Regions from separate parts of the Lysinibacillus sp. FSL H8-0500 genome, predicted to be linked through region 1. Evidence: predicted binding sites of a transcription regulator. Region 1 holds the regulator's gene; the other holds the start of a gene.
The links. Region 1 encodes CtsR, which represses protease genes until heat stress. Its sites were predicted from a motif close to ATGGTCAATAAAGGTCAAACA; they were not measured.

Region 1 (15,329 bases):
CCCGATACTAATGGCTGTATGGAAACTGGCACCAGCACTTGCAGCTGGAAACTGTGTTATTTTAAAACCAGCAGAGCAAACACCAGCATCTATTATGGTGCTGTTTGAATTAATTGAAGATTTATTACCACCAGGTGTTGTAAATATTGTAAATGGATTTGGCTTAGAGGCAGGCAAACCACTTGCGTCCAATCCACGTATTGGTAAGATCGCCTTTACAGGTGAGACAACAACAGGTCGTTTAATTATGCAATATGCTTCTCAAAATCTAATTCCTGTTACATTAGAACTGGGTGGTAAATCGCCAAACATCTTCTTTGAGGATATTATGGATGAAGATGATTCCTTCTTAGATAAAGCAGTAGAAGGCTTTGTATTATTTGCGTTAAATCAAGGAGAGGTGTGTACATGTCCTTCTCGTGCATTAATTCAGGAATCAATTTATGATAAATTTATGGAGCGTGTGATACAGCGAGTGGAGGCCATTAAAATTGGTAACCCACTTGATCCAAATACAATGATGGGTGCACAGGCTTCAAGCGAGCAAATGGAGAAAATTCTTTCATATTTAGATATTGGTAAACAAGAAGGCGCAGAATGTCTAATTGGGGGAGAGAAAAATAATGTAGGAGAAGGCTTTGAAAATGGCTACTACATTAAACCAACTGTCTTCAAAGGGCATAATAAAATGCGTATCTTCCAAGAAGAAATTTTCGGACCAGTTGTGGCAGTTACAACATTTAAAACGAAAGAGGAAGCATTGGAAATCGCCAATGACACATTATATGGCTTGGGGTCAGGTATTTGGACAAGAGATATGAACACAGCTTATCGCTTTGGTCGTGGAATTGAGGCAGGACGTGTTTGGACAAATTGCTACCATGCTTATCCTGCACATGCTGCATTTGGTGGTTATAAAATGTCTGGTGTCGGACGTGAAAACCATAAAATGATGTTAGCTCATTACCAACAAACGAAAAATTTACTGGTTAGCTATAGCGAAAACAAACTGGGCTTCTTCTAATTTACAGGGAGGTGCATGAGCGTGGTTGAACGTGTACTAGCTACGGCACAAGCGCTGGCACTAATCGATTTATTAAAAGAAAAGCATGGTCCTATTATATTTCATCAATCTGGTGGCTGCTGTGATGGCTCATCCCCTATGTGTTATCCAGAGGGTGACTTATTATTAGGTGATCAGGATATATGCCTTGGAGAAATAGGCGGTGCTCCTTTCTATATGCATAAAAATCAGTATGATTACTGGAAACATACCCAAATCATTTTAGATGTTGTCGATGGTAGAGGTGGAATGTTTTCATTAGAAGGTGTAGAAGGGAAGCGCTTTTTAACAAGGTCAAGAGCGTTCTCATCAGAGGAGCTACAAGAGCTAGGGTTAATTTAATAAGATATGGGACAGCGGCAGCAAGATATGCCGCTGTTTTTTATTGTATGTACACCTTTAATTTTTAGAGAAAAGGCTATGTAATGAGATGGTCTTCGGCGAGTTGCGTAAAGATAAAAATAACTGAAAGCGCTCATGTAAAGTCACTGTAAATAATAATTTTTTAGTGGTTTTTGCGATCAACGTAAACATCTCCCTTTCATCCTGTATGAACAGGTTGTAAGACCTTCACTGATTGAAGGTTCACTTTATGTTGTTGATATTCCTTATTAAACCAAATAAATGAGGTAACATATATTAAATTAAGTTTACTTTTTATGTTAATTGTTACAAGAAGGTGAATCTTTCAAGCATTCTGTCACGTAAATTAAGAAAAGGAGTGGACAAGGATGGATTATGCGATGATCGAAAATCAATTTACAAATACAGTTGAGGATGTATCAAAAGCTGCTGGCTGGACAGTTGACCGAAAGATTATTCTAGCGATTGCTAGTACATTTCTAGCTTCCGGAAAAATATTTGATGCAGACAAGTATAAAGCAGTACTGCAGGAGATGAAAATGCAGAGCTCATGGATGTCCCCTTTACGAACAACCGTTGGCTATAGTATCGCTGCAAATTTAATGGAGCAAGAAGATACAGAAAAGGCAGTAAAGGATTTATTAATAAATGTACGTGTTTTGAAAGAAGCTAAATTTAGAAATGGCAATTTTAGCTTTATAGGTGCACAGTTTTTAACGGAGAATGAACATGAAAAAAAGGCACATGCTCAAAAGGCTAGAGCTTTATTTGATGCGATTCGTAAGCACCACCCATTTTTAACATCCTATGAGGATATTCCTTATGCGATTTTATTAAGCAGTCCTTCTGATGATATTGAGTTACGTGCAGATACAATGAATCGCTACTATAAAGAATTACGAGCATATAATTTTACTGCGGGTAATGATCTTCAATGGCTTTCACAGGTATTAACGCTGTTATCTTCACAATACAATAATCAACTTGTCGCAAATACTGTAGCGATACGTGACACATTCAAACAACAGCATATAAAAGTAAAGACTATGCATTATCCGCTACTTGGCTTTTTAGCAATACTTAATCTTAATCAAACACAGCTTTTGGATATTATTAATTTGTATCATGAATTAAAAGGTTTAAAAATATTAAAATGGCATCGTGAATTTGTACTCTTTATGACTGTACAAATTGCTATTTACGATATGGCAAATGTCCAAAAATCTTTGTCGATGACGATAATGGCTTCTATTGAGTTATTAATTCAAGCACAGCAAGCAGCAATGATCGCAGCGGTTAGTGCAGCCGCCATAGCATCTAATTCCAGTTCTTCATGATAAAATAAAGGAGAACTTGATTATTTGGAGGTGCATGTGAAGGATGAAGAAAACAAAACTATGGATAAATGGTCAATGGCAAGAGGCAGAGGATAGTTATGAGTTAACATCTCCGTATAGTGGAGAGGTCGTTGCACATGTAGCTAAGGCATCCATCCAAGATGTTGAGAGAGCGATCGAGGGTGCACAGCAAGCATTTCAATCATTTAAAAAGACAACAGCCTATGAGCGTGCCGAAATATTATATAACGTAGTTAATGGTATGCGACTACGAAAGGATGAATTTGCCGAAATTTTAGCATTAGAGGCAGGGAAACCTTTGGCGGCAGGATTAGCTGAAGTTGAACGTACCATTGCAACATATCAATTTGCGGCAGAGGGTGCTAAGCAAGCAAAGGGTGAGACTGTACCAATGGATGCCGCACCAGGTGCAGGGGATCGTATAGGCTGGACAAAGCGGGAGCCATTAGGTGTTATCTCAGCCATTACACCGTTTAATTTTCCATTTAATTTAGTAGCACATAAATTAGGTCCAGCCTTTGCAGTCGGCAATACGGTTGTATTAAAGCCAGCGACACAAACGCCATTAAGTGCCCTTATAATGGCTGAGATTTTTAAAGAGGCAGGCTTACCAGATGGGGCGTTGCAAATAGTGACAGGCAGTGGTGGTGAGCTGAGTGATACACTTATTACACATCCATATGTTAAAAAGGTAACATTTACAGGTAGCGGTAAGGTTGGCTTAGGTATAAAAGAAAAAGTTGGCTTACGGAAAGTAACGTTAGAGCTAGGTTCCAATGCAGCAGTAATTGTCGAACCATCGACACCCATCAACAAAATTATGAAGCGTTGTGTAGGCGGCGCGTTTAACTTTGCTGGTCAAGTATGTATTTCTTTACAGCGTATTTATGTACATGCCTCTATTATTGGCGAGTTTACAAAAGCATTTGTAGAAGAAACTGAAAAACTTGTAGTAGGTGATCCATTCGATAAAAATACGGATGTCAGTGCCATGATTCATCCAAACGAAGTTGAACGAATAAGAGAATGGATTGAGGAAGCCCAGGCCCAAGGTGCTGTTATTGCAACAGGTGGTGTTTTTACAGAGCGTACTTTAACACCAACTGTTATGACGAACGTAACTGCGGATATGAAAATTGTCTGTCAGGAAACATTCGCGCCAATCGCCTCAATTGTTTCATATGAAACATTAGACGACGCCATTCGACTTGTCAATGAGTCGGACCTTGGCTTAAATGCAGGAATCTACACGAATATCTTATCAGATGCTCTGTATGCAGCAGATGAGTTACAAGCTGGTGCTGTGATGATTAATGATATTCCGACCTTTAGGGTAGATAATATGCCATATGGTGGTGTAAAAATGAGCGGCTATGGTCGTGAAGGTATTAAATGGGCGATTGAGGAAATGACGGATATGAAATTTATTACGATGAAAAAATCGTTCTAAATTTGCATCGACTCTTTTTCTGCGCTACGATGACGAAAGAACATACATGAAGGGGAGTTGCAAGAACCATGACAAACACCACTGTACCAATGAGCCAATCACGTACGGTTCAATCACGTCTCGTATTACCTCCAGATACCAATAATCACAATTCTATTTTCGGTGGAAGAGTGTTAGCTTATATTGATGAAATTGCTGCTATTACAGCGATGAAGCATGCTAAAGGGCAAGTAGTAACAGCTTCGATTGATTCAGTTGATTTTTTATCGGCAGCACATGTAGGAGATATTCTTGAAATAGAAAGCATTGTTTCTTCTACGGGACGTTCTTCAATGGAGGTTTATGTGCGCGTTATTTCTCGCAATATAGAGACGGGAGAAGAAAAATTAACAACAGAATCATTTGTGACGATGGTGGCAGTAGATGATAAAGGGAAGCCAACACCAGTACCTGCTATTTATCCTGAAACAGATGAAGAAAAGCGTTTGTTTGAAACAGGACCAGTAAGACGAGAGTATCGTAAACAAAAGCGTGCCTTGCCGCATTAAAGAAAAAGGGAACTTGCCTGCTAACAGCGAAGTTCCCTTTTTTGTACTAGATATTTAGCTCATTTACAACATTAATAAGCGAGTCAGATGAGGAAGAAACAAGTGTTGCTCCCTGTGATAGCTCAGTAATTAAATTAGAAATGGCTGAAATATCTCTGGATGTATGAATATATTGCTGCTGAATACCAGCGACAGCATCAGCAATATCATTAAATGATTTCGACAAATTTTCCTGTGTAGTCACACTATGCTGAATTTTTTCATCCACATTTACCACAGAATTCGACATTGTTGTAATATTACTTTCGGTTTCTTTGATAAGATGCGAAACATTTTGTACGGCATTTTTTGTTTCCTCTGCAAGCTTACGAACTTCCTCTGCTACAACTGCAAAGCCCTTACCATGCTCACCTGCGCGAGCTGCCTCAATTGATGCATTTAAGGCTAATAGATTGGTTTGGTCAGCAATTCCTGTAACAAGTCCTACAATTTCAGAGATTTTTTGAGAGGAGGTACGCAACTGATTCATGGTTACTTCAAGGCTGTTGACACTCTTTAAAATAATTTGTATTAAATCATTTTGTTCTTGAAGCTGCTGCTGACCACGTCTCGATTTTTCCTGTGTATCAGCAACGAAACTCAATCCCTGCTTTGTGGCTACTGCAATATCATCTGTTTGAGAGGAAATCACTAGTAAGGAAGCTGCCGTTTCTTCACTAATAGCATTAAGTTCCTCAGCCGTTTTGTGAATCGTTGTAACAAGGGCATTTTTTGTCTCACTCGTAGCCGTACGAATGCGCTCTTCCTCTTTTTCATAGGCCTCGATTACTAGCTGCTGCTCAAAATTGATAATTTTACTAAAGGCATTAATCGCACAAATTGCATCTTGTTTCGAAATATCGAGATCATTCACGAAATTTGTAAATGTAGTAGTGAGTGATTGGAAGGATGCAATATACCATTTCGATTGCAAGCCAATTCGGACGTGGGCTTCAGCAATAGCTTTTCTTTCATAAATGTAAGCGTTATTAATATGACTTTCAAAAATATCACTTAAATGTTTGTGTAGTGTAACTTTTAAACGATCTATATGCGATGTCCGATTAATAATATCGAGTAAGTCTTGACTCAGACTAATGGCTGCATAAAACTGTTCCACCATTGTTGGTATTAAATCCTTTGCAAATGGCTGTAATTGCTTAATAATCGCTAGATCCCTTATTGTTAAATTTAACAGCGCTAATTGTTTCTGAAGGATTGGATGGCTTGAAACGTCTAATTGTACATGACCCTTGAAATTTTCAGGCATTAAGACAATTGAGTAGTGAGGACTACTATTTTTTGTAAACCAACTCATGATTAATTACTCCATTCTTAATATCTATAATAAGTGAATATAAAAGAAACTTTTGTCGTTTATAAATATATGGTATTAAATCCATTTTACTATTTTTTGTTGGATATTTGGTTAAAAATTTAGTTTATTTCTTTATTTTTTTACTTATGCTAGAAGCGAAGTAAATTTGAATTTGATAGAGGAAACCTGTAAAATACGAACTGTTTAAGGTCATAGAACTGTGCGTAAAAAGGATAGAGAAGGAGGTATTGTATGGAGAAAAAACGCTTTAAATTCGTTATTCCAGTGATGGTTATTGTGGCAATTGGCTCTGTTTATATGTTGCGTAACTATTATGCAGAGGTGCCAGCCATTGAACAATTATTAATAACGATTTGTGCAACATTAGGGTCAGGCGTGTTAGCATACTTTTTATTCCCACAGCAAGGCGAAAATAAAATTGATGACCGTGGTCCATATTAATAGCATTAGAAAGCTGCTCGTTTGATGAAAAACGAGCAGCTTTTTTAGGGCTTAAATAATTTAAACCAGCCTTTCAGCTTAAAGATGATGAGCATTAAAATGGCAATAATAATCATTATAGCAAGTATAATAAAATAGCTATATCGCCCATGTAGCTCAGGCATATTATCAAAATTCATACCGTAAACGCCAGCAATAAATGTTAAGGGAATAAAGATTGTTGAAACAATGGTTAATGTCATCATAATACCATTCATGCGACTTGAGCTTATGGCCATATAACTATCTCGCATATCTGCAGTAAGCTCTCGATTGGATTCTACCATTTCTGTTAGCTTAAGGAGATGGTCATATATATCTCCAAAGTAAGCTCTTTCGGATTTTTTTAATGAGAAGCGGTAAGAATTCAATATCCGATAGAGCAGATCTCGCATTGGTAAAATAGTACGTCTTAAGTCGAGCAAATCACTACGGAATTCAAAGACAATCTTCATAGCATTGACATTGCTTTGATAGGTAAGTTCGTCTTCAAGTACATTTAAGTGATCTTCGATTTCATAGACAAGTGGGAAATAACTATCAACAATTTTGTCGATAGTCTGGTAGGTTAAGTAAATCGTACCGCGTTCCCAGCTTTTTGATTGATTTTCCAACATTTTTTGTAGCTTATCTATTTCAGGAGCAGGGTTTTTATGGAATGTTACAATGAATTTATGGGAAGTAAAAATATTAACCTCCTCCGCAGCTAATGTTTCTGCATTCAGGCGATGAATAACAAAAAAGTGAAAATCATCATAAAAATCGAGCTTCGGGCGCTGTAATCGCAGTAAGCAATCTTCAATCGCAAGTGGATGAAAATGGAAAAATGTATCTAGCAACGATTCTTCCTCAATGGTAGGGCAATTAAAATCAACCCAGTACCATTCAAATTCATGTTGTTCTATGATCTCCAAGGGGAAATCCTTCAATAGTTGTTGTTGTTTTGTAATTCCAATGGTGCGTATCACAGCATTCACCTCAAATTTTTTACTACAAAATCAGCCGTGGTGGGGATGGGGAGCTTGTTAAGATTTTTAGCCCCATGTGCCCTCTGTTTAGCTAGAACGGGTCCGCAGAAACCAACACGACTGTTATAAAATTTTAACGTTCTTTTTTAAAGCATACCCAACCACCAAACAAAGTAGTGGCAAAGAATCTCGAAGGTTTTGTAAAGCCTGCATGCTGAAGCAATGTTAAAATATCCTTTTCCGACATAAATGAAAGGGCACGGATAGATGTCTCCATATCTGCTACATCTTCAGCGGATAGCCTTGTCTGCTGTAACCAATAGGCACGCCATAAGTCAAATTGTAGCTCTGTTTCTAACGAGCCAGACTGTCCATATTTGGAGACAAGAACAAATGGTGCACCAGGCTTTAAATGATGTACTATTTGCTTTAAGGTAGAGAGCTTTTCTTCATAATCCTGAATAAAGTGAAGAACTAGTACACAGCTAGCTGCATCATATTGTATGGTTGGTAATGTTGTATTGAGTATGGTTCCTTGATGGAATGACAGAGTATTTGTTAGAGATTGTAAACGCTCCTTTGCTACACGGAGCATGGATTCAGATGGATCAATGCCTGTAAATGACCAGTGCGGTCGTTTTTCTGCAAGCTGTGAAATTTCATTGCCGCTTCCTGCTCCTACAATTAACAGCTCAGCTTTTTCAGGCAATGTGGAATAATAAAAAGTCTGTATTAAACGAAGCATTGCATCATAGCTTGGAAGTGTACGTCGAATGCCCTTTTCATATTCGTTTGCCAATGTGTTGTTAAATTCCATCTCACATCACTACCTTTCAAAAAAATTTTAAAAATCTCTTTTTACTATGAAACTATTAGGGGTATAGTTCCGTAAATAGTAGTACATAAAAACATAAACAGCCATAAAGAAAGGATTGATAGATATATGGAGAGTAAATGGTCTAAAGTCATCATACACGCAAGTGCGTTTTTTGCGCCATGGTTAGTACCAATTATTTTTTTCTTAATTAGTTCAGACGAGGAAGTAAAAGCGATTTCGATTCAGGCATTGTTATTCCAAATTGTGATGGGTGTTTTAATAGCGATTGCTGGTGTATTAAGCTTTGTTTTAATTGGACTTCCATTTTTACTGATTTTCGCAATTATGGTATTTATCGTACCAATTATTGGTATCGTGAAAGCATTGTCTGATGAGCCTTGGCGTTATCCAATTGTTGGTCGTTGGGTATAATTTTCATAAACGCAAGTATATGCTAGTTGCATATGCTTGCGTTTTTTTGATAACAAAAAGGGGTACAGTATGTGTGCAAGTAATTTATAAAGTACCCGTCCTATTAGCGAAAATGACATATTGTTTGACGCTTGAATAACTACTTTTATGACTTTTTATTTTTCTGTAGGCGAATTAATTGCAATTATTTTCAAGCGTTTTGTATAATATACTCAAAGAAAGTCAAAGATAGTCAAAGTCAGTGAAGTAAGCGAGGTGTATTCCTAAAATGCGTAATATATCAGACATCATAGAAGGTTACTTAAAGCAGGTACTTGAATTAGGTGGAGAAGGGCATATTGAAATAAAACGTAGTGAAATCGCTGATAAATTTCAATGTGTACCGTCACAAATAAATTATGTCATTAATACAAGATTTACTGCTGAACGGGGTTACCTTGTTGAGAGCAAACGTGGCGGTGGTGGATACATTCGAATTTTACGTGTCCGTGCGAATTCACAAATTGATTTAATTGACGATGTTCTTAAGCAAATTGAAGGTGGGGCATCGCAAACGATGGCAGAGGATTTAATCTATCGACTTATTGATGAGCAGGTAATTTCAAAACGAGAGGCGAAATTAATGTTAGCAGCAATTGATCGCTCAACAATCGATTTACATCTTCCTTTAAGAGATAGCATTCGAGCTAAAATCTTACGAGCGATGCTGACAACAATAAAATATGAACAACAGAAATCGTGAGGTGATGGAAATGATATGCGAACATTGTCAACAGCGTAATGCGACAGTTACTGTAACACAAGTTCAAAATGGGCAAAAGGTGGAGCACCATTATTGTGACGTCTGCGCCTCACAATTCCATCCATTTCATGCAGAGTTTAAGCAAGAGCCAGTATCGATTCAACAGCTATTGTCCAACTGGTTTGGCTCGCCGACATGGCAAAAGGTGGGGGAAAAACAGCAGGCACAACCGCCACAGCAAACATGCTCACAATGTGGATTTACTTATAAGCAATTTTTAAAAGAGGGGAAATTTGGCTGTCCGAACTGTTATGACATCTTTAGTGAGCATTTGCCGAAGCTCTTTAATCGTATACAGGCGGGACCGCAGCATATTGGAAAAATGCCTGGCGCTCACAGTAATGTATATGTTATTAAAAAGCAAATTGAGGATATTCGTAAACGTATGAAATTAGCGGTGGATGAAGAACAATTTGAGGAGGCAGCCAAGCTTCGGGATGAAGTGAGGGAGCTTGAGAAGCAACTACAATTTAAAGGTGGTGATGTGTCATGATGATTGAATCGTTTTTAGAGCATGCGACCCCGATGTGGATGTATGTTGAGGACGATTATTCAGATATAGTCATTAGTACACGAATTCGCCTTGCTCGAAATTTAGATGGCTATCGTTTCCCATTAGCATTTTCTGAGAATGAGGCATTGCAGGTGGAGCAGGCGGTTACACATGCTGTAAGTGATAGCCCAACGCTTCAAAATGATTATGCTTATTTTGCTATAAAGGATTTAACGCCTCTGCAGCGTCAAATTCTAGTAGAAAAGCATTTGATTAGTCCGCAGCTAGCTAAAAAAGAGCAAGTGGGCTCCATACTACTTTCAGAAGATGAATCCGTTAGCATTATGGTAAATGAAGAGGATCATTTACGCATCCAGTGTATGACAGCAAGTTTTCAATTGCAACGTGCCTATGAACAGGCAAATAAAATTGATCGTATTTTAGAAAAGGCGTTACCATATGCATTTCGAGATACCTTTGGTTATTTAACAAGCTGCCCAACAAATATCGGTACGGGTCTTCGAGCATCTGTGATGATGCATCTACCAGCACTTACACTCACTGGACAGATGAATCAAATTATTAATGCGATGACGCGTTTAGGCATGACGGTACGAGGGATATATGGTGAAGGAAGCGAAAATTTAGGTAATATTTATCAAGTGTCTAACCAAATTACGCTTGGCAAGACAGAAGAGGATATTTTAACAGATATACAAAGTGTCGCTGAAAAAATTATACAAAAAGAACGGCATGCAAGAGGTAAGTTGATGGAAAAAGCAGAACTTGCCTTAGAGGATCGTGTTTATCGAGCTTTAGGCACCCTTACACATGCAAGAATTTTAACAAGTGAGGAGGCAGCAACCTGTCTATCCAATGTCCGTTTAGGTGTAGATTTACAGTTGATTACAGGGATACAACCAACAACTTTAAATGAGTGTGTTGTAAGTATGCAGCCAGCATTTTTACAACATTATGCAGGTGAGGTATTGCCGCCTGCTGAACGCGACCGTGTAAGAGCAAAAATGCTTCGTGAAGTATTATTAGCTCAAAAATATACGAATAAGCCTATGAATGGTGAAAAGGGAGAGGATTTATATGATGTTTAATCGTTTTACACAACGCGCGCAAAAAGTATTACAGCTTGCTCAGGAAGAGGCTATTCGTTGGAAACACGAATCCATTGGCACAGAGCATATTTTATTAGGGCTTATACGTGAAGGCGGCGGTATTGCTGCAAAAGCGTTAGAAGCTATTGATATTAGTCCTCAAAGAATTGAAGCAGGTATTGAAGAATTAGTTGGCAAAGGTAAAGAGGACGTTGGACCAATTGTTCACTATACACCACGCGCTAAAAAAGTTATTGAGCTTTCAGTTGATGAATCACGTAAATTAGGTCATTCCTATATTGGTACAGAGCATTTATTATTAGCGTTGATTCGTGAAGGGGAAGGTGTAGCAGCTCGTGTCTTAAATAATGCAGGTGTGGGCTTAAATAAAGCTCGTCAGCAAGTATTATTGCTTTTAGGCAATAATGATAATGCACAATCTGGACAACAAGCGGCTCAGGCTGCTAATACACCAACACTAGATAGCTTGGCACGTGATTTAACACAAATTGCACGTGAAGGCTCTTTAGACCCTGTTATTGGTCGAAGCAAGGAAATTACTCGTGTTATCGAAGTATTATCGCGTCGTACAAAAAATAACCCTGTATTAATTGGTGAACCAGGTGTTGGTAAAACAGCGATTGCGGAAGGGCTAGCACAGCAAATTATTAATAATGAAGTACCAGAAACATTAAGAGACAAACGTGTAATGACATTGGATATGGGCACAGTCGTTGCAGGTACAAAATATCGTGGTGAATTTGAAGATCGCTTGAAAAAAGTAATGGATGAAATTCGCCAAGCAGGCAATATCATTTTATTTATCGATGAATTGCATACATTAATCGGTGCAGGTGGCGCAGAAGGTGCAATCGATGCATCCAATATTTTAAAACCATCGTTAGCACGTGGCGAACTGCAATGTATCGGTGCAACAACATTGGATGAATACCGTAAATATATTGAAAAGGATGCAGCTTTAGAGCGTCGTTTCCAGCCAATCCAAGTAGATGAGCCAACAGTAGAAGAGGCTATTCAAATTATTCAAGGCTTACGTGACCGTTATGAAGCGCATCATCGTGTGAAAATTACAGATGAAGCAATTGAAGCAGCAGCTAAAATGAGTGATCGCTATATTTCAGACCGCTTCTTACCAGATAAAGCAATTGACTTAATCGATGAAGCTGGCTCTAAAGTGCGCTTACGTTCATTTGCAGTGCCACCAAATTTAAAGGCACTTGAAGATAAGCTTGAAAATGTGCGCTCTGAAAAAAATGCTGCTGTATCAGGTCAAGAGTTTGAAAAAGCAGCATCATTAAGAGATACAGAGCAAAAGCTAAAAGATGAAATTGAAGCAACACGCAAAAATTGGAAGGAAGAGCAAGGGAAAGCTGAATCGCAAGTGACTGTAGATGATGTGGCAGCAGTTGTCTCAATGTGGACAGGAATTCCAGTATCGAAAATTGCCTCTGAAGAATCTGCAAAATTATTACACCTTGAAGAGGAGCTACACAAACGTGTTGTAGGGCAAGGAGAAGCGGTAGAAGCGATTTCTCGTGCGATTCGCCGTGCAAGAGCAGGCTTAAAAGATCCAAAACGCCCAATTGGTTCATTTATCTTCTTAGGACCTACAGGTGTTGGTAAAACAGAGCTGGCTAGAGCACTAGCTGAAGTAATGTTTGGTGATGAGGATGCAATGATTCGTGTGGATATGTCCGAGTACATGGAGAAACATTCGACTTCTCGCTTAGTAGGCTCACCTCCAGGCTATGTAGGCTTTGATGATGGGGGTCAATTAACAGAGAAAGTTCGCCGCAAACCATATTCTGTCGTGTTGTTAGATGAAATTGAAAAGGCACACCCTGATGTATTCAATATTCTATTACAAGTGCTTGAGGATGGTCGTTTAACAGATTCTAAGGGACGTGTAGTGGACTTCCGTAATACAGTGGTCATTATGACTTCGAACGTTGGTGCGGATGCTCTTAAATATCAAAAGAGCCTTGGCTTCAATGTGGGTAGTGCAGAATCTAAGCATAAAGACATGAAGGGTACAATGCTAGAAGAATTGAAAAAAGCATTCCGTCCAGAATTCTTAAACCGTATCGATGAAATGATTGTCTTCCACTCATTAGAAAAAGAGCATTTAAAAGAAATTATTGCAATGATGGGCAATGCACTAACAAAACGCTTGAAAGAGCAAGATATTTCGTTAGAGCTAACAGATGCAGCACTTGAAAAAATTGCTGAGGAAGGCTATGACCCTCAATATGGTGCTCGTCCACTACGTCGTGCATTACAAAAGCAAGTAGAGGATCGCTTATCGGAGGAATTACTAAAAGGTAATGTAGAAAAAGGAAATCAAGTTGTTATTGACTATGTAGATAATGAATTTATTGTAAAGAAAAAAGAGGGAGTTTCTATCTCTAAATAATTTCATGCAAAGACAGCGAGGCTTGAAGTGCCAAGCTGTCTTTTTTTCTGTACAATGAATATAAGAACAAATATTCGAGGTGAAGCAACTTGGCAAAGAAAAAAACGAAATTTATCTGTTCGGGCTGTGGCTATGAATCTGCAAAATGGATGGGAAGATGTCCAGGCTGTGGAGAATGGAATAAGATGGTGGAGGAAGTTGAGGTTGTGGCAAAAGGACCTCGTGGAGCATTCCAGCATTCCGCAACAGTGACCCAAAAGGCACTGCCCATTATTCAGGTCCAGGCCACGGAAGAGTCTCGTGTAGCAACGGAAATGAGCGAACTGAATCGTGTGCTAGGTGGAGGAATTGTGGCTGGCTCGTTAGTGTTAATTGGGGGTGATCCTGGGATTGGGAAATCAACGCTTTTATTACAAGTTTCAGCATTGCTCTCAAATAAAGGGCATCGTGTGCTTTATATTTCTGGAGAGGAATCAATTCGTCAGACAAAATTACGAGCAGAACGTTTAGGCGTAGTTTCTCAAGAGCTATATATCTATTCTGAAACGAATCTTGAATTTTTACATCAAACGATTGATGAGGTGCAGCCGAAATTTGTCATTGTTGATTCTATACAGACGATCTTTCATCCTGAAGTTACAAGCGCACCAGGGAGTGTTTCACAGGTACGAGAATGTACAGCTGAGCTAATGCGTATAGCCAAAACAAAGGGGATTGCTATCTTTTTAGTGGGGCATGTTACAAAAGAAGGACAAATTGCTGGACCACGTATTTTAGAGCATATGGTGGATACGGTATTGTATTTTGAAGGAGAAAGACATCATAATCATCGTATTTTACGGAGCCAAAAAAATCGCTTTGGCTCTACCAATGAAATTGCGATATTTGAGATGCTTCAGGGAGGTTTAAAGGAAGTGCTAAATCCTTCTGAGCTATTTTTACAGGAACGCTCACAGGGAGCTGCGGGGTCTACGATCGTGGCGTCAATGGAGGGGACAAGACCTATTCTTGTTGAAATTCAATCTTTAGTAACGCCTACAAGCTTTAATTATCCCAAACGTATGGCAACGGGTGTTGATCAAAATCGGGTGCAGTTGCTGATGGCGGTGCTTGAAAAGCGTATGGGGCTTATGCTGCAAGCGCAAGATGCATATATTAAAGTTGCTGGTGGTGTGAAATTGGATGAGCCCGCCATTGATTTAGCTGTGTTGACAAGTATTGTCTCGAGCTTTAAGGATCAAGCGGTACAAGCAACAGATTGTTTTATTGGAGAGGTCGGATTGACAGGAGAGGTACGTCGAGTCTCACGTATTGAGCAGCGTGTTATTGAAGCCGCGAAACTTGGATTTAAAAGGGCTTTTATTCCAGCATCTAATATCGGTGGATGGGATTTCCCCCAAGGTATTGAAATTGTAGGAGTAGAAACGATCAAGGATGCCTTAAAACTCTGCTTTAGAGAGCTATAAAGAAATCATACATGTTGGATAGTATTCTAACATGTATTTTCTTTCATTTTTGATCATCAAATCGGAAACTCAGGTAAAGGAATAGACGTCCTAGAAAATACCAGGCAATAGGAAGGAGGAAATCGTAACCGAAGCCAACTTAAAATAGAAGGTTAGTAAATTGTCTAA
Region 2 (15,329 bases), 860 kb from region 1:
TGATCGCCCAGCTCAACTACAGGGATCATCAGCATATATTTTTCATGGATACGATCATCTAATTCAATATCAATGACCTCAATGTCGAATGGTATATCCTCCTGTACAAGCTTTAGTGTATGTAAGCCCTCGACACATAATGGACAATTCGCCCGACTAAAAAACTTTACCAGCATTGCTAGCACCTCCTTCTTTTATTATAAAGGAAGAGCCATGTCCTTACTTATTCAGAGCTTTTGATGGTACAGCCGTAGTCTGTGTTTTTGTAACGGCCGTATTTTTGCCAATAATCACCGATGTCACCACAATAATGGCTACAGCCACCGTAAACCAAGTAATGGATTCGCCTAAAAATAGTGTGGCAAAAAGTATCATTAAAAATGGCTGTAAATATTGAATTTGACTTATTCTTGCAATGCCCCCTAATGCCATACCACTATACCATGCTACATAGGCTAAAAATTGACTAACAGCAGCTAAATATAACAAGCTTATCCATGCTGTTATAGGAGCATGAATCATCTCAGTTGAGAATTGTAAGAAAACTGGAATAACAAAGAATGGTGCAGCGATTAGAATAGCCCAGGCAATCACTTGCCAGCTCCCTAATTCCTTCGCTAGTTGACCACCCTCTGCATAGCTAAGGCCTAATATGAACACTGCCACTAATAATGCTAAATCAGCTAAATGTAATTGTCCTAGTCCAAGATAAACCGCATAAACAATAACTGCTATCGCACCTGTAACACTAGAAAGCCAAAACTTCATGGAAGGTCGCTCTCCTGCTCGCATGATGGCAAAGCCTACTGTTGCTAGAGGTAAAAGCGCTAATTCTATAGCACCATGGGAAACCGGTAAGCTAACCATCGCCCAAGAAGTCAATAAAGGAAACCCTAATACTGCCCCAAACGATACAAGTAATAAGCTTTTAAATTGACGAGCAGTAGGTAATTTTTCTTTTCTAACAAGTAATACAATCGCTACAATTATTGCTGCCAGCACGACTCTTCCTAAGCCTACAATGGTTGCGCCAAAATAGGGTACAGCTACACTCGTTGCTGGCAATGTTAAACTAAAGCAAATAACCCCTAGTAATCCTAACAGTAACCCTACTTTTTCTTTTTTTTGTTCCTGCATTGTTCCCAACCTCCTATTTTCCATACCATCTGTCCCTGGTATACTCAATAGTAAAAGGAGCTATATCGAAAATAAATAGAATTTTCTATCAACTGTCCTGGTACAGTTAAAGGAGAGAGCCTTATTGCAGAGCAAATATTTAGAAATTATTCAGGATATTAAGACACAACTTGCGAAGGGCATATTGGCTACAGGTAGCAAGCTACCATCCGTGAGACAATTAGCTCAGCAATTTTCATGCAGTAAAAATACAGTGATCCGAGCCTATCATGAGCTAGAAAAAGAGCATCTTATTTTTTCTATCCCCAAAAGTGGCTATTACGTCGTCAATAAAGCTACACAGCCTAGCACACAGCCACATATCATTGATTTTTTGTCTGCTGGACCAGATAAACGCATTATGCCGTATATAGAATTTCAGCATTGTATAAACCAAGCCGTTGATATCTATAAAGAAGAATTATTTAGTTATAATGATCAGCAGGGGTTTTATTCTCTTCGTGTACAATTAGTAAAGTATTTGCAAGGCTTGCAGGTCTTTACTAATCCAGAGCGACTCTTTATTGTGTCAGGCTCTCAGCAAGCACTGCATTTATTAGCATCAATGCCCTTCCCAAACGGCAAACACAATATATTAGTTGAGCAACCTACCTATTTTGGCTTTATCGAGTCTGTCCGTCTTCAGCAAGCTACTACGTTTGGCATTGATCTAACAATGGAGGGCATTGATTTAGAGCAGCTAGAATATATTTTTCGCAACAATGCTATAAAATTTTTCTATATTGTACCGAGATTTCATAATCCGCTTGGCCATAGCTATACAAATGATGAGAAAAAACGCATTGTAGAGCTTGCTGAAAAGTATGATGTTTATATTGTGGAGGATGATTTTTTAGGGGATTTAGATCCAAACACAAAATCCGATCCATTATTTGCTTATAATCCTTCTGGCAGAGTGATTTATATTAAAAGCTTTTCAAAGGTATTTTTACCTGGCTTACGAGTAGGCGTAGTTGTACTTCCAGCTTTAATGATTAATGATTTTTCCCGCTATAAGTTTAGTGCTGATTTCAATAGCTCTGTGCTTTCACAGGGGGCGTTAGATATTTATTTAAAAAGTGGTATGTTTAACAGCCATATTAAAGCGATAAAAGAGCTATATAGTAGAAAAATGAACACTCTACAGATAGCCTGTGAAGCATTGCTACCTAACCATACTTTTTTTACGAGGCCGACTTCTGGATTTTATCTTTCTATCCTGCTGCCAGCGCATATAAGTGCTAAGCAACTTGTTCATTTATTACACGAAAAAAATATATGGATGGATGATGCTGCCAGAATGTTTTTGCCAGCCTATCAACAGGATCATCTGATTCGTTTAAGTATCTCCCAGGTTGATGAACATCTTATTGAAGAAGGGATTAAAGAATTAGTCTACTGTCTTTCATTATTGGAACGCCATAAAAGTAGCTATAAAAATGTCCAGCATCTATTATAAAAGGCATTGCGTGTAGGTCTACTACACAGCAATGCCTTTTTGTTTAGATTATTTTAAATGTGTATCAAGGAATTTTATCATAGCATTATAAAATTCAATTCTGTTTTCTTCATTTGCGAAGCCATGTCCTTCATTATCCTTTAACATATACTCTACATCTACACCTCTAGCGCGTAAGGCTTCCACAATTTGATCGGATTCTGCTTTATTAACACGTGGATCATTCGCACCTTGAGCAACAAATAATGGCGTTTTAATTTGATCTGCATGGAAGACAGGTGAGGCAGCTGTTAATAATTCTTTATCTTTCTCTGGATGACCTACTCGCTCATAAAACATATTACGCATTGTTTCCCAATATGGCGGAATCGTATCAAGTAATGTAAAGATGTTCGATACACCTACGTAATCCACTGCTGCTGCATATAAATCTGGCGTATACGTAATCCCAGCTAATGTCGCATAGCCACCAAATGATGCACCATAAATACCAATACGCTCAGGGTCTGCAATGCCTTGATCAATCGCCCATTGCACACCATCTGTAATATCATCTTGAATTTTTAGACCCCATTGCTTATTACCAGCCTGTAGGAATTCCTTGCCATAACCAGTAGAAGAACGGAAATTTACTTGTAATACAGCATAGCCACGGTTTGCTAAGAGCTGCACTTCTGGATTAAAGCCCCACATATCACGAGCCCATGGTCCACCATGTGGATTGACAATAAGCGGTAGATTTTTTGCCTCTTTGTTTTTCGGCAATGTTAAATAACCATTGATTGTTAAACCATCTCGACTCTTATAAGAAATTGGATGCATCTCAGCTAGTTCTTCAGGATTTAGCCAAGGACTTAATGCTGCTAGCTCTGTTAGTTCATCTGTTGTTGAGTCATAGTAATAATACTTTCCATAGACTGTGTCACTTGAAATGCTAACAATAAATTTTGTCATCTCTTTATTGTAATCATTAATGCCTAATTCACTCTCATGAACACCAAGCTTGTCTTGAATTTTACGGAAGAGCTGTTCAAAGTCTTCGTCAAAAAATTGATAATGCGGTTTATCAGTAATATATGCACCATATAATATCTTGTCTTGCTCAGCACTATATAACACGCCTGCAACATCGACTTCTTCATTGGACATAATCACTTCTTCATTACCTTCTAAATCATACTTCACCACTTCTACTTTATCTCTACCTTTGTTCGATGTAGCATAAATATATTGATTATCTTTTGAGAAAGCTAAGGGCCTCACGTCATCGCCTGCTTCGATTTCAATAAATGGTTTAAATTCGTCCTGCTCAGAATCGCGGTAAAGAACAGTTCCTTCTACACCGTCAGAAGCTACAGCAATGCGCACTTCTCCATTGCGATCGGCTAACCAGTCTGCAATATTTCCTGGGTTTTTAGCAACATGCGTTGTTTCGCCCGTCTTAACATTTAGCTTATACACATCAAAAACGGTTGCATCCTCTTTATTCATCATAATCAGAATTTCATCTTTAACACCTTGAAGACCACTTAATATCCCTACTGTTACATTTGGATAAGGTGTTAAATCTTGTTCCTTAGCACCATTAAATGTTGTTGAATAAATATGATAGTTTTCATCGCCCCCATTATCCTTTAAATAAAGTAATGTATCGTCCTTCCAAAAGAATCCTGCAATATCACGGTCTGTTGAGTTGGAAACACGAACTGGCTCACTATCATCACTCATCTTTTTCACGAATACATTGAAGCGATTTTCCCATGCAGAGGAAAACGTAATATAATTGCCATCAGGTGAAAGCTCATAGCCAAAATTCCCAGGGTTTTTCATAAAATCTTCTACAGAGATTTCTGAAACGCCTTCGTTATTTGTAGCATTTTTAATATTTTTAGCATTGCTTAAAATTTTATTTGCATCCTGTTTTGAAATAAATTCATTATTAATGGAGACACCATTCCATAAGCCAAGCTTATTTGCTTTTTCCCAATAGGCTGCAAGTGATGCTTCTTGCTCTTCTTTATTTAAAGCTCTTACTAAAATACGGGCTGCTTCATCCCGGCTAATGGCTACAGCTAAATCTGTAAGCTCCTCAGCCTTTACCCAGTTATCTATAATTTGCTGACGCATTGAATCTGATCCATGTTGGAATGTTAAAGTTGTTACGGCTAAATTTAAAAATTCCTGTGCTGATAACCGTTCCTCTTGTGCAATAACTACACCATGTGCCTCATTAGTAGCTTGTACCTCTTGTATGGTTGCAGGAAGGACAGCAGATGTTGTTAAAATAATCGCCAATGATGTTGATAAAAATCTTTTTTTCAAAATGATTCCTCCTTGTATCAGTTTGCGTTATATCGAATTTCGATATATATAAATTATAACAACTCTCAAACTATTGTCAATAATTGATAGTATTCTATGACAATTTCCTTTTCCTCCATAAAAACAAATCCAATGAATTGACATTTATGACGTATGAAATTAACGTAAGCTGACATACTAAATACTGCAACAAAATAACATTGAGGAGGCGTTTCTTTTGTCACAATCGTTTTATAACGAATCATCCAATCAAAACAATTTCAATCAACAGCAGAGCCTAAATCATGGTGGTCACGAAATGATGGATATGCATGAAACAATTGGTGAGATTACGGCTGGTATGAACCAAGCCATTATTTTACGTCCGCATATAAAGGACCCTGAATTATTAAGCATTTTAGATCGTCAATACAATTTTACATTAGGCATGTATAACACAATTGTCGAATCTTTTAAAACAGGTCATGACCCAGCTGTTCCTACAGGGCGCTACCAAATGGAGACAGGAAATAATTTCAAATACGGCATGACGCCTGGTCAACCGAAAAAGCCTATGCAAAATGCGAATGAAATCAATGATGAAATGATTTCTGGTTTCTTGCTGGGCGCGCAAAAAGGAGCGGCAAAATGTATGACTACGGCTGCTTTGGAAACAACAAACCCTGTTGTACGCCGTGTTGTGGCTGATAGCATTCCTAACTGTATCGAAATGGGCTATGAGCTATCGATTTATCAAAATAAACATGGTTATTATCAGGTTCCTCAGTATTCTCAACAGGATATGCAAATCATGCTCAATGCACACGAAACAACATCCAATCCACTTCATTAAAAAACAGTCCATGGCGACCTCTCATCGCCATGGACTGTTTTATGAAAATATCCTCTAATTTTATTGCCCACTTTTCAAGCTCTATCGCCCAATTTTTCGAATTTATTACCCTAAAAAAAAAGAATCCCCTCAGATAGGATTCTTTTTTTTGACTATTACTAGTCTTCACGTACAGTATGTTCACTAAAAAATAATTTGGAGTTGTTGCTTTCTTGAAGGTTTGAAAGGAAGGAATAGGGGAATAATGCCAACTAGAGCAATATTCCCGATATTTTTCCTCTCTATCTCCACTAAGCAGGCTGCTAAACTACTTATTAGGAGATTGAGCTATAACAGTCTATCAATAATCAGTAAAATGGCGCCCTCGGAGGGAATCGAACCCCCAGTGCAAGAACCGGAATCTTGCGTGTTATCCATTACACCACGAGGGCAATTAGACACAAAAAAAAAGTACTCACTCTAGGCTTGCGAAAAGCAAGATGTAGATAACCCTCATTTTTGAAGCATACCTGCAAAATAGTGTAACGTACTTTAAACTTATGACCTTAATCATTATACAAACGTCTCGCCTATAATTCAACCATAGAATGCAAAAACAATTTATTTTTTTTTGAATTAATTTTACTTTAGCAGGGTTAATATTTGACCTTCCCTGACTATAATGTGTATGATAAGGATACAGCTGAAATAACAATGGCATTTTTCAGCAAAGGTATTCGAATTTAGTTTTTTAAGGAGGATTTAACATGAATTTAATTCCTACAGTTATTGAACAAACAAGCCGTGGTGAACGTGCATATGACATTTATTCACGACTACTTAAAGACCGCATTATCCTTTTAGGAAGTGCTATTGATGACAATGTTGCGAACTCGATTGTCGCACAACTTCTATTCCTACAAGCTGAAGATCCAGATAAAGATATCTCTCTTTATATTAATTCTCCAGGTGGATCCATTACGGCTGGTATGGCTATTTATGACACAATGCAACTGATTAAGCCACAGGTCCAAACAATTTGTATTGGTATGGCTGCATCAATGGGTGCTTTCCTACTTGCAGCTGGTGAGCCTGGTAAACGCTTTGCATTGCCTAATGCTGAAGTAATGATTCACCAACCACTAGGCGGTGCACAAGGGCAAGCAACAGAGATTGAAATTGCTGCAAAGCGTATTTTATTCTTACGTGAAAAATTAAATGGTATTCTATCTGAGCGCACTGGGCAACCACTTGAGATCATTGCACGCGACACAGACCGCGACAACTTTATGACGGCTGAACGTGCAAAAGAATACGGTTTAATCGACCATATTATGCACAGTAACAATAAATAAACATAAAAGGCATCACAGAGTTGTTCTGTGATGCCTTTTATGTTCAATTAAAAATAACTATGATCAAACTTCACTTTCAATAATTTTTGCTAATGCTGTAACCGCTTGCTCAGCATCGTTACCCTCACTGCTCAATGTTATTTCTGTCCCTTTGGCAATGGCTAAACTCATAATACCCATAATAGATTTAGCATTTACCTTCTTTCCATCTTTTTCTAAGAAAATATCAGCACTAAAGCGGTTTGCTTCCTGTACAAATAGCGCTGCCTGCCTTGCTTGCAGTCCTAATTTTAATTTGACTTGGACTTTTCTTTCAACCATTCTCAAAACTCCCTTTCACTACCGCTCATCTATTAGTTTTATCTTACCTTACTTCCTAACAAAAGAACAATAAGCGATTACGCATGACATTCATACCTAAAAAGTATAAAAGCCTAACCACCTATTTTTTCACCGCGTCGTAAAGCATCCGCAATCTCATCAATTTTTCTTAAGCGATGGTTAACACCTGATTTACTAACGGTCCCACTTGATACCATTTCACCAAGCTCTTTTAATGTAACATCTTGATATTCTACACGAAGACGTGCTATTTCTCGTAGCTTTTCTGGTAGCTGATCGAGGCCAATTGCATTTTCAATAAATCGAATATTCTCTACTTGACGCAAGGCTGCACCAATGGTTTTGTTCAAATTGGCTGTTTCGCAGTTCACAATACGATTCACACTATTCCGCATATCTCGCAATATACGAACATCCTCAAATTTCATCATGGCTTGATGTGCACCCACAATATTCAGAAAATCTGAAATTTTTTCTGCTTCTTTTAAATAAGTAACAAAGCCTTTTTTGCGTTCAATGGTTTTGGCATTCAGATCAAATTCATTCATCAAATCCATTAATGCCTCGCCATGTTCTTTATATAAAGAATAGATTTCTAAATGATAAGCCGAGGTTTCTGGATTATTAACAGAGCCCCCTGCTAAAAATGCGCCTCTTAAATAAGCTCTTTTTTGCCCACTTTTTTTAATAAGCTTTTTGGAGATAGTGTGATTAAATTGAAAGTCGTCTGAGATGATTGCTAAATCAATTAACAGTTCACGTGCACCTTCTCTTACACGGCAAATATATACATTATTTTTTTTCAGTCGCATTTTCTTACGAACCAGTAACTCTACATTGTACGGATATAGCTTTTTCATAATCGTATATAGTCTTCTCGCAATTGCAGCGTTTTCAGTTTGCACGTCTAAGCTTAGTTGTTTATTCGCAAAGGATAATGAACCATTCATACGAATTAGAGCAGATACCTCTGCTTTCATACAATGATTGTCCGCTTCCACTTGGGTTAATTCCTTTTTTGTTTCAGAAGCAAAAGACATTTCACACCCCTCCTTTCAATCCTAATTTCTATGTATATGTTCCTCTTACCATATACAATATATACAGTATAATTCTAGCACTGGTCTTTTACTTTATGTTTGTAAATATCTGCATAATCCACCAGCCATTCTGCAACATTCGTAGCATTATGTCGAACTGTACCATCTGATCGTATTGTGGCAATATCACGTTTAATAACCTCTAATCCCATACTTTCAAGCTTCACAACATCAAATGTCACGGGCTCGGCTCTTTCCTCTTTATACAATTCTTTTACAGGATAAGGGAGTTCTTCATTATTCACTAAAATGGAATCAATAAAGGCATCACCGACATGCTTGTAAATCGCCTTCACATGATCACCTGCTGTATAAGAAATCGTTTCACCTTTTTGTGTCATTAAATTGCAAACATATATTTTTCTGCCTTTTGCTTTGACAATCGCTTGCCCAATCTCCTTTACAAGTAGATTCGGAATAATACTTGTGTATAGACTGCCAGGGCCAATTAAAATATAATCTGCACGTTGAATTGCTCGAATTGCCTCTGGTAGCGGTTGCACATTTTCAGGTACTAAAAAAACACGATCAATGCGTTTTGTTGCTGTTGGAATTTTAGATTCCCCTTCAATAATGGAGCCATCCTCGAGCACTGCATGTAAATTTATTTTTTTATTTGCAGCTGGTATAACGCGGCCATGAACTTTTAACACCTTCCCCATCTCGCTGATCGCATGGTTAAAATCTCCTGTAATATCCGTCAATGCTGTTAACATTAGATTTCCTAATGAATGACCACGTAAATCCTCCGATGCTGAAAAACGATATTGAAACATTTGCTCTACAAGTGGTTCAACATCTGATAATGCGGCAATCACATTGCGAACATCACCAGGTGGTGGAATGTCGTAGTCATCCCGTAAGCGTCCTGAAGACCCTCCATTATCTGCAACCGTCACAATAGCAGTAATATCAAATGGGTGGTGCTTTAGACCGCGAAGCAGTGTAGAAAGGCCTGTGCCGCCCCCTATCACTACAAGCCTTGTCTGCCTTTTTCCCATGCACTCAATCCTTTCTACGATGAATATCACGATGTGTGATAACCGTATTTTCTTTGTTAGCTAAATATGCCCCGAAGAATTCTGCTAATGTCACTGAGCGATGCTGTCCCCCAGTACAACCAAAAGCAATAACAAGCTGAGATTTTCCTTCTTGCCGATACAGTGGAATAATAAAATCGAATAAGTCGGTTAATTTTTGTATCAGTGTTTGTGTATCATCTAATGCCAATACATAAGAGGATACCTCTGTTTGGAGGCCCGTTTTGAAACGCAATTCTTCCACATAATAAGGGTTTTTAAGAAAACGAACATCAAATACTAAATCAGCATCAATCGGCATACCATGCTTAAATCCAAAGGACATTACATTAACAGAAAAAATAGTATCTGCCTCACTAGCAAATTCTTTAACAATTTTTTCACGTAATTCCTTTGGTTTCATTTTGGATGTATTATAAACAGAATTCGCACGGCCCTTTATTTCAGCTAGAAGGGCACGCTCTTGCTGAATGCCATCTAATGGTAAACCATCGACCGCTAATGGATGGGCACGTCTTGTCTCTTTATAGCGTCTAACTAAGGTTGCGTCATCTGCATCTAAAAATAAAATGCGAGCCATAATATCGCCCTCTTTTAGTATATGGTCTAATGCACCAATAAGAGAATCAAAAAAATCCCCTCCGCGCATATCCATTACAGCCGCAATACGTGTGCTATTTTTTCCCGAATCCCTTAGCAAGGTCAAAAAAGTTGTGAGTAACGCTGGTGGTAAATTATCAATACAGTAATACCCTAAATCCTCAAAGCTTTGAATCGCTACAGTTTTTCCAGCTCCAGACATCCCTGTAATAATAACCAATTCATGTGTACTTTGTTGGCCTTCAACCACCACTGCTATGCAACTCCTTTATTGTTCTTTTGTTATTTGTATTTTCTGATGAAGCAATTCAAAATTTGTTGTATAGTCAAACGTTCCATACTGAATACCCGATTCTGAAACGGCAAATTGTAAATTCGTTCGATCTCCTTCTGCCATGGGTAAATGCGCTAAATCCTCTACGGGGTGCCATGCAAGCTTACCTTCTCGTGTTTCTACAGGGGGTATTCCTTCCACATCTTTCGCAATAAATGTGTAAAGCATCCATTCGTCCACTACATCATTATTTTCTTTAATCACCATCGTATAAACACCTTTTAAATGTACATCTAATGGTGTGACATCGGTCTCCTCTTGAAACTCACGGACAGCTGCCTCATAGATGGATTCGCCGCTCTCCATTTTTCCGCCTGGTGCGACATACCAGCCTCGTCTTGGTTTCTGAAGTAATAATACTTTACCGTTTTTTACGGCAATTAAGTTTGCAATTCTTTGCATAGGCACACCTCTAATCACTTTTGCATTCTACTCTTCATTATAACAAGACCACACAAGATTTGTCCTCATTTACAACTTTTCGTAGATAGACCTGATGATCGCTTGCCGTGATCAAAAAAATGAAGTGATCTTAGTAGCTAGCAATTTATGCACAGTTAACAAAAAAAGTAGGCTGCTCTCACCTACTTAAGGCGGAAACAACCTACTAAAACAAAATAAAAGGGGGATTGCTAATTACAATTCTTATGATACACCTTTTATATGTCATTCAAGTTACAGTAATATTAAAACCATATTAAAACTGATGCTGTTCTCTTAAGAGCAGTCCCTTTAAGCATTAATTTTCTCAAATAGCTCTTCAATATAATGTTGTGCAGCCTGTGCAGCAATACTGCCATCCCCTGTTGCTGTTACAATTTGACGCAAGGTCTTTTCACGCACATCTCCAGCAGCAAAGATACCTGGAATTTCTGTTTCCATATTATCATTGGTTACAATATAACCCGTTTCATTTAAAATCCCTAAAGACTCAAATGGTTTTGTTAATGGCAACATACCAATATAGACAAAGACACCATCTGTAGCAAATTCAGATTCACTGCCATCGATTGTCGATTGCAATGTGACACTGCCAACTTTCCCCTCAGCTTCATTAATTTCTTTGACTGTTGCATTCCAAATAAAATCAATTTTCTCATTTGCAAAGGCACGATCTTGTAGAATTTTTTGTGCACGTAATTTATCGCGACGGTGAACAATTGTGACTTTATCAGCAAAGCGTGTTAAGTAAACACCTTCTTCTACAGCGGAATCACCGCCACCTACAACAACAAGATTTTTTTGTTTAAAGAACGCACCATCACATACGGCACAATAGCTAACACCACGACCGCCAAGCTCTTTTTCACCCGGCACACCCATTTTTTTATACTCTGCACCCGTTGTAATAATAATGGCACGTGTTTTATATTCTTTTGCACCTGATTTGATTGTTTTATATTCTTCGCCGTCGATGATTTCCGTTACATCACCATAGGCATATTCTGCCCCAAATTTCTTTGCATGCTCAAACATTTTTGTCGAAAGCTCAGGACCTAAAATTGTATCGAAACCTGGATAGTTTTCAACTTCTTCTGTATTGGCCATTTGCCCACCAGGAATCCCTCGTTCAATCATTAATGTTGACAAATTCGCACGTGATGTATAGACAGCGGCCGTCATCCCCGCAGGTCCTGCCCCAATAATAATAACATCATAAATTTTTTCTTCTGACATCAATACTTCCCCCTAAACAAAATACTTTTGGATCTTCATGCAGTTATTAAACGTTTGTAGGTTCATCGTATGTGAAAGTCTAAAGTTATTCAACTAAGTTGCTCACACCTGCTCATCCTGACCGTTTGGTAAGAACATTAAAATTTCGTCAATATACTTTGTTAACGTGGATACTGCTATTCCATATTGCTGCGCTATTTCCTTCTTTGTCACCTTTAGCATCTGTGATGATTTGAATAAGTAATCATTTGCTCCTGCAATAGCTGCAGGATTTGTAAAACGATAATTTTGTTCTAAAGCTTGCTCACATAGTACAAACCACATTTGAAACATTGGGACAACCAGTGATGACAGCTTGCCATATTGCGCCAATAAAATTTCTGGCACATGGACAGCACGTAAAAAGCTTGCTTCTATTTTGTTTTTCATATCAAATTCATGACCAAGTGCATAGGCTAAAAATAGTTTTTCAAATGCACCTAATTGCTCTGTATTTATCCATTTAGGATGGGCAATAATCTCTTGCTTATGCGCTGTGTCCTTTAGTAAAAACAAGCCAAAAATACGTTCACTTGTATAGTTACTTTCTAACATTTCCACAATAAAATCGCGGTTATGCTCTAATGCATCCAGTGCAAATTCGTTTTCCTGCTGACGCCAAGGTTCAAATCCCTCTTTCTCTGGGTCTAGCTCCAGTAGTTGCCCCCACGCACTTTTGGAAATTTCCTTATGCCCTGAGAAATAAGCTGCATGTGATAGCCAGAAGTAAAATCCTGCATCCCCTACATAGCCTCGCTTCTGCATGCTACGCAACCATTTAAAGGCTAATTCATATTGTCCAATTAATGCTAATGTAGCGCCTAGTTTATAACGATGCTCCCATGTATATGGCTGAATTTTAACAAGAACATTTAATAGCTCCTGTAGATCCTCTTCATTTTTTTCATAGTAGGCAATGACCGTTAAATTACAAAGCGCATGTAAGTTTCCCTTATTTTCACGTAGCACTGTATGTAAGAGAGCCTTTGCCTGCTCTTCCTCTCCCACATAAAAATATGCGAGCGCTAGGTTATTATAGGCTGACCAAAACGCTGGTCGATCCTCAATTAAATCTTCCAAAATCTGAATAGCTTCCGGAAAATCTCCCTTTTCCATACAACGACGAGCCTGCTCCTGACGATATAAATCCTCACCAGATCCTTCAAGCTCCTCAAAATCATCCTGCTCAAAAGCGACAAACTCTAATATTTCTGCTGCTTCATCTGCATAAGCACCCTCTGGCTCTAACTGTAAATAGCGTTCTGCAAAATTTTTAGCATCCTGCATAATCCCTACACAACCCGATACTTCTGCCATATAAAAAATGATTTCTGGATTCTCTGGATCGAGCTGATAGGCACGACGAAGGAGATCATACGCTTCTTCAAAACGTTGACCTTCTAATTCGATTATGGCTAGCTGTAAAATAATCATGGGATCATCAGGGCTTAAATCTATCGCACGTTGTAAATATTTATAAGCTTTATTCATTTGTCCACTATTCATTGCCTGAATTGACTTCTTATAATAATAGTCGCCTGTTGGAATAAACGACACTATATTCGATTGCTTTTCATTTTGACGTTTCTTTTCCAATATATTTCCTCCGAAACAAGAAATAAGGAACGCGTTTCACGTTCCTTTACACAGTATTTCTTATTATACCATACAATTATAATATGCTGCTATTTCTCTTCGTGACGTTTTTCCAACACATACAGGACATCGTAAATACTTACTTTTTGCTCTTGTAATAATACGAGAAGGTGATAAATTAAATCGGCTGCCTCCCATTTAACTTCTTCTGCATCACGATTTTTAGCACCGATGACAACCTCTGTTGCTTCCTCACCAACTTTTTTACAGATTTTATCGATACCTTTATCAAATAAATATGTAGTATAAGCTCCTTCAGGCATTTCCTGCTCGCGCTTCTCAATAACCTCCACAAGCTTCGCGATCATTTCTACAGAGCCAACCTTATCATTTTGCTGCACAATCTCTGTAAAGCAAGATGTTGTCCCATTATGGCAGGCTGGACCAGCAGGTAACACTTCCACCACTAACGCATCCTTATCACAGTCGGCTTTAATCGACACAACTTTCTGTGTATGACCGCTTGTTGCTCCCTTATGCCAAAGCTCTTGTCGGGAACGAGAATAAAACCAAGTTTCTCCTGATTCAATTGTTTTAGCAAGCGACTCCTTATTCATATAAGCCACTGTCAGTACTTCTTTTGTATTAGCATCCTGCACGACTGCTGTCACAAGCCCTTTTTCGTCAAATTGAATTGTTTCTATCATCTTACTGCCACTCCTTTTTCACGCAAGTATTGTTTTACTTGCGCTACGCTCGTTTCTTTGTAATGGAAAATAGACGCTGCAAGTGCTGCATCTGCATCCACATCCTCTGCTAATACTTCGTAAAAATGCTCGGCATGTCCAGCTCCACCACTAGCAATAACTGGTACTGTGACAGCCTCTCTTACCGCCTTCGTCAATGCCAAATCAAAGCCAGATTTTTCGCCATCCTGATTCATACTTGTTAATAAAATTTCACCAGCTCCCAGGCGTACAGCTTCCTTTGCCCACTCAATAGCTGACCAAGTTGTTTTATTACGCCCACCATGTGTATAAACCATCCATGTGCCATCCTCTTCGCTATAGCGGGCATCAATTGCTACAACAATGCATTGTGCACCAAAAAAGTCAGACCCCTCTCGAATAAGAGCTGGTCGCTCTAAGGCAGAGGTATTGACTGAAACTTTATCCGCTCCTGCACGTAAAATACGTTTCATATCCTCCAATGTGCGAATACCGCCACCCACCGTAAAGGGAATAGCAAGCGTAGCCGCTGTTTGACGCACAACATCAATCATTGTTTCTCGACCCTCATGAGAGGCAGATATATCTAAAAATACAAGCTCATCTGCCCCTTGCTCATCATAGAACTTCGCAAGCTCTACGGGATCACCTGCATCACGTATAGAGACAAATTGTATTCCTTTCACAACGCGTCCTTCCTTCACATCGAGACATGGAATAATACGTTTTGTTAGCATGCCCTCACACCTT

Region 2: clpP (ATP-dependent Clp endopeptidase proteolytic subunit ClpP) is a predicted target of CtsR. The motif match lies at 6,429-6,449, and genes of this name have one in related genera.

The regions. Positions count from the first base shown of each region.
Region 1 is NZ_CP150292.1:4,672,095-4,687,423, reverse strand. Features, by position in the region: gene adh (aldehyde dehydrogenase) at 1-1,024, shown strand, start outside; gene MHB44_RS22620 (DUF779 domain-containing protein) at 1,046-1,405, shown strand; gene MHB44_RS22615 (DUF4003 family protein) at 1,795-2,763, shown strand; gene MHB44_RS22610 (aldehyde dehydrogenase family protein) at 2,807-4,234, shown strand; gene MHB44_RS22605 (acyl-CoA thioesterase) at 4,303-4,782, shown strand; gene MHB44_RS22600 (globin-coupled sensor protein) at 4,829-6,139, opposite strand; gene MHB44_RS22595 (hypothetical protein) at 6,392-6,601, shown strand; gene corA (magnesium/cobalt transporter CorA) at 6,646-7,608, opposite strand; gene MHB44_RS22585 (class I SAM-dependent methyltransferase) at 7,742-8,425, opposite strand; gene MHB44_RS22580 (DUF4870 domain-containing protein) at 8,552-8,857, shown strand; gene MHB44_RS22575 (CtsR family transcriptional regulator) at 9,126-9,599, shown strand; gene MHB44_RS22570 (UvrB/UvrC motif-containing protein) at 9,610-10,152, shown strand; gene MHB44_RS22565 (protein arginine kinase) at 10,149-11,261, shown strand; gene MHB44_RS22560 (ATP-dependent Clp protease ATP-binding subunit) at 11,251-13,695, shown strand; gene radA (DNA repair protein RadA) at 13,785-15,161, shown strand.
Region 2 is NZ_CP150292.1:3,809,322-3,824,650, forward strand. Features, by position in the region: gene MHB44_RS18180 (glutaredoxin family protein) at 1-176, opposite strand, end outside; gene MHB44_RS18185 (DMT family transporter) at 220-1,137, opposite strand; gene MHB44_RS18190 (PLP-dependent aminotransferase family protein) at 1,262-2,635, shown strand; gene MHB44_RS18195 (S9 family peptidase) at 2,684-4,957, opposite strand; gene MHB44_RS18200 (spore coat protein) at 5,175-5,789, shown strand; tRNA gene MHB44_RS18205 (tRNA-Arg) at 6,146-6,220, opposite strand; gene clpP (ATP-dependent Clp endopeptidase proteolytic subunit ClpP) at 6,536-7,123, shown strand; gene MHB44_RS18215 (HPr family phosphocarrier protein) at 7,187-7,444, opposite strand; gene whiA (DNA-binding protein WhiA) at 7,558-8,505, opposite strand; gene MHB44_RS18225 (YvcK family protein) at 8,580-9,566, opposite strand; gene rapZ (RNase adapter RapZ) at 9,571-10,458, opposite strand; gene MHB44_RS18235 (8-oxo-dGTP diphosphatase) at 10,474-10,941, opposite strand; gene trxB (thioredoxin-disulfide reductase) at 11,272-12,216, opposite strand; gene MHB44_RS18245 (tetratricopeptide repeat protein) at 12,319-13,851, opposite strand; gene hisIE (bifunctional phosphoribosyl-AMP cyclohydrolase/phosphoribosyl-ATP diphosphatase HisIE) at 13,941-14,558, opposite strand; gene hisF (imidazole glycerol phosphate synthase subunit HisF) at 14,555-15,316, opposite strand; gene hisH (imidazole glycerol phosphate synthase subunit HisH) at 15,310-15,329, opposite strand, start outside.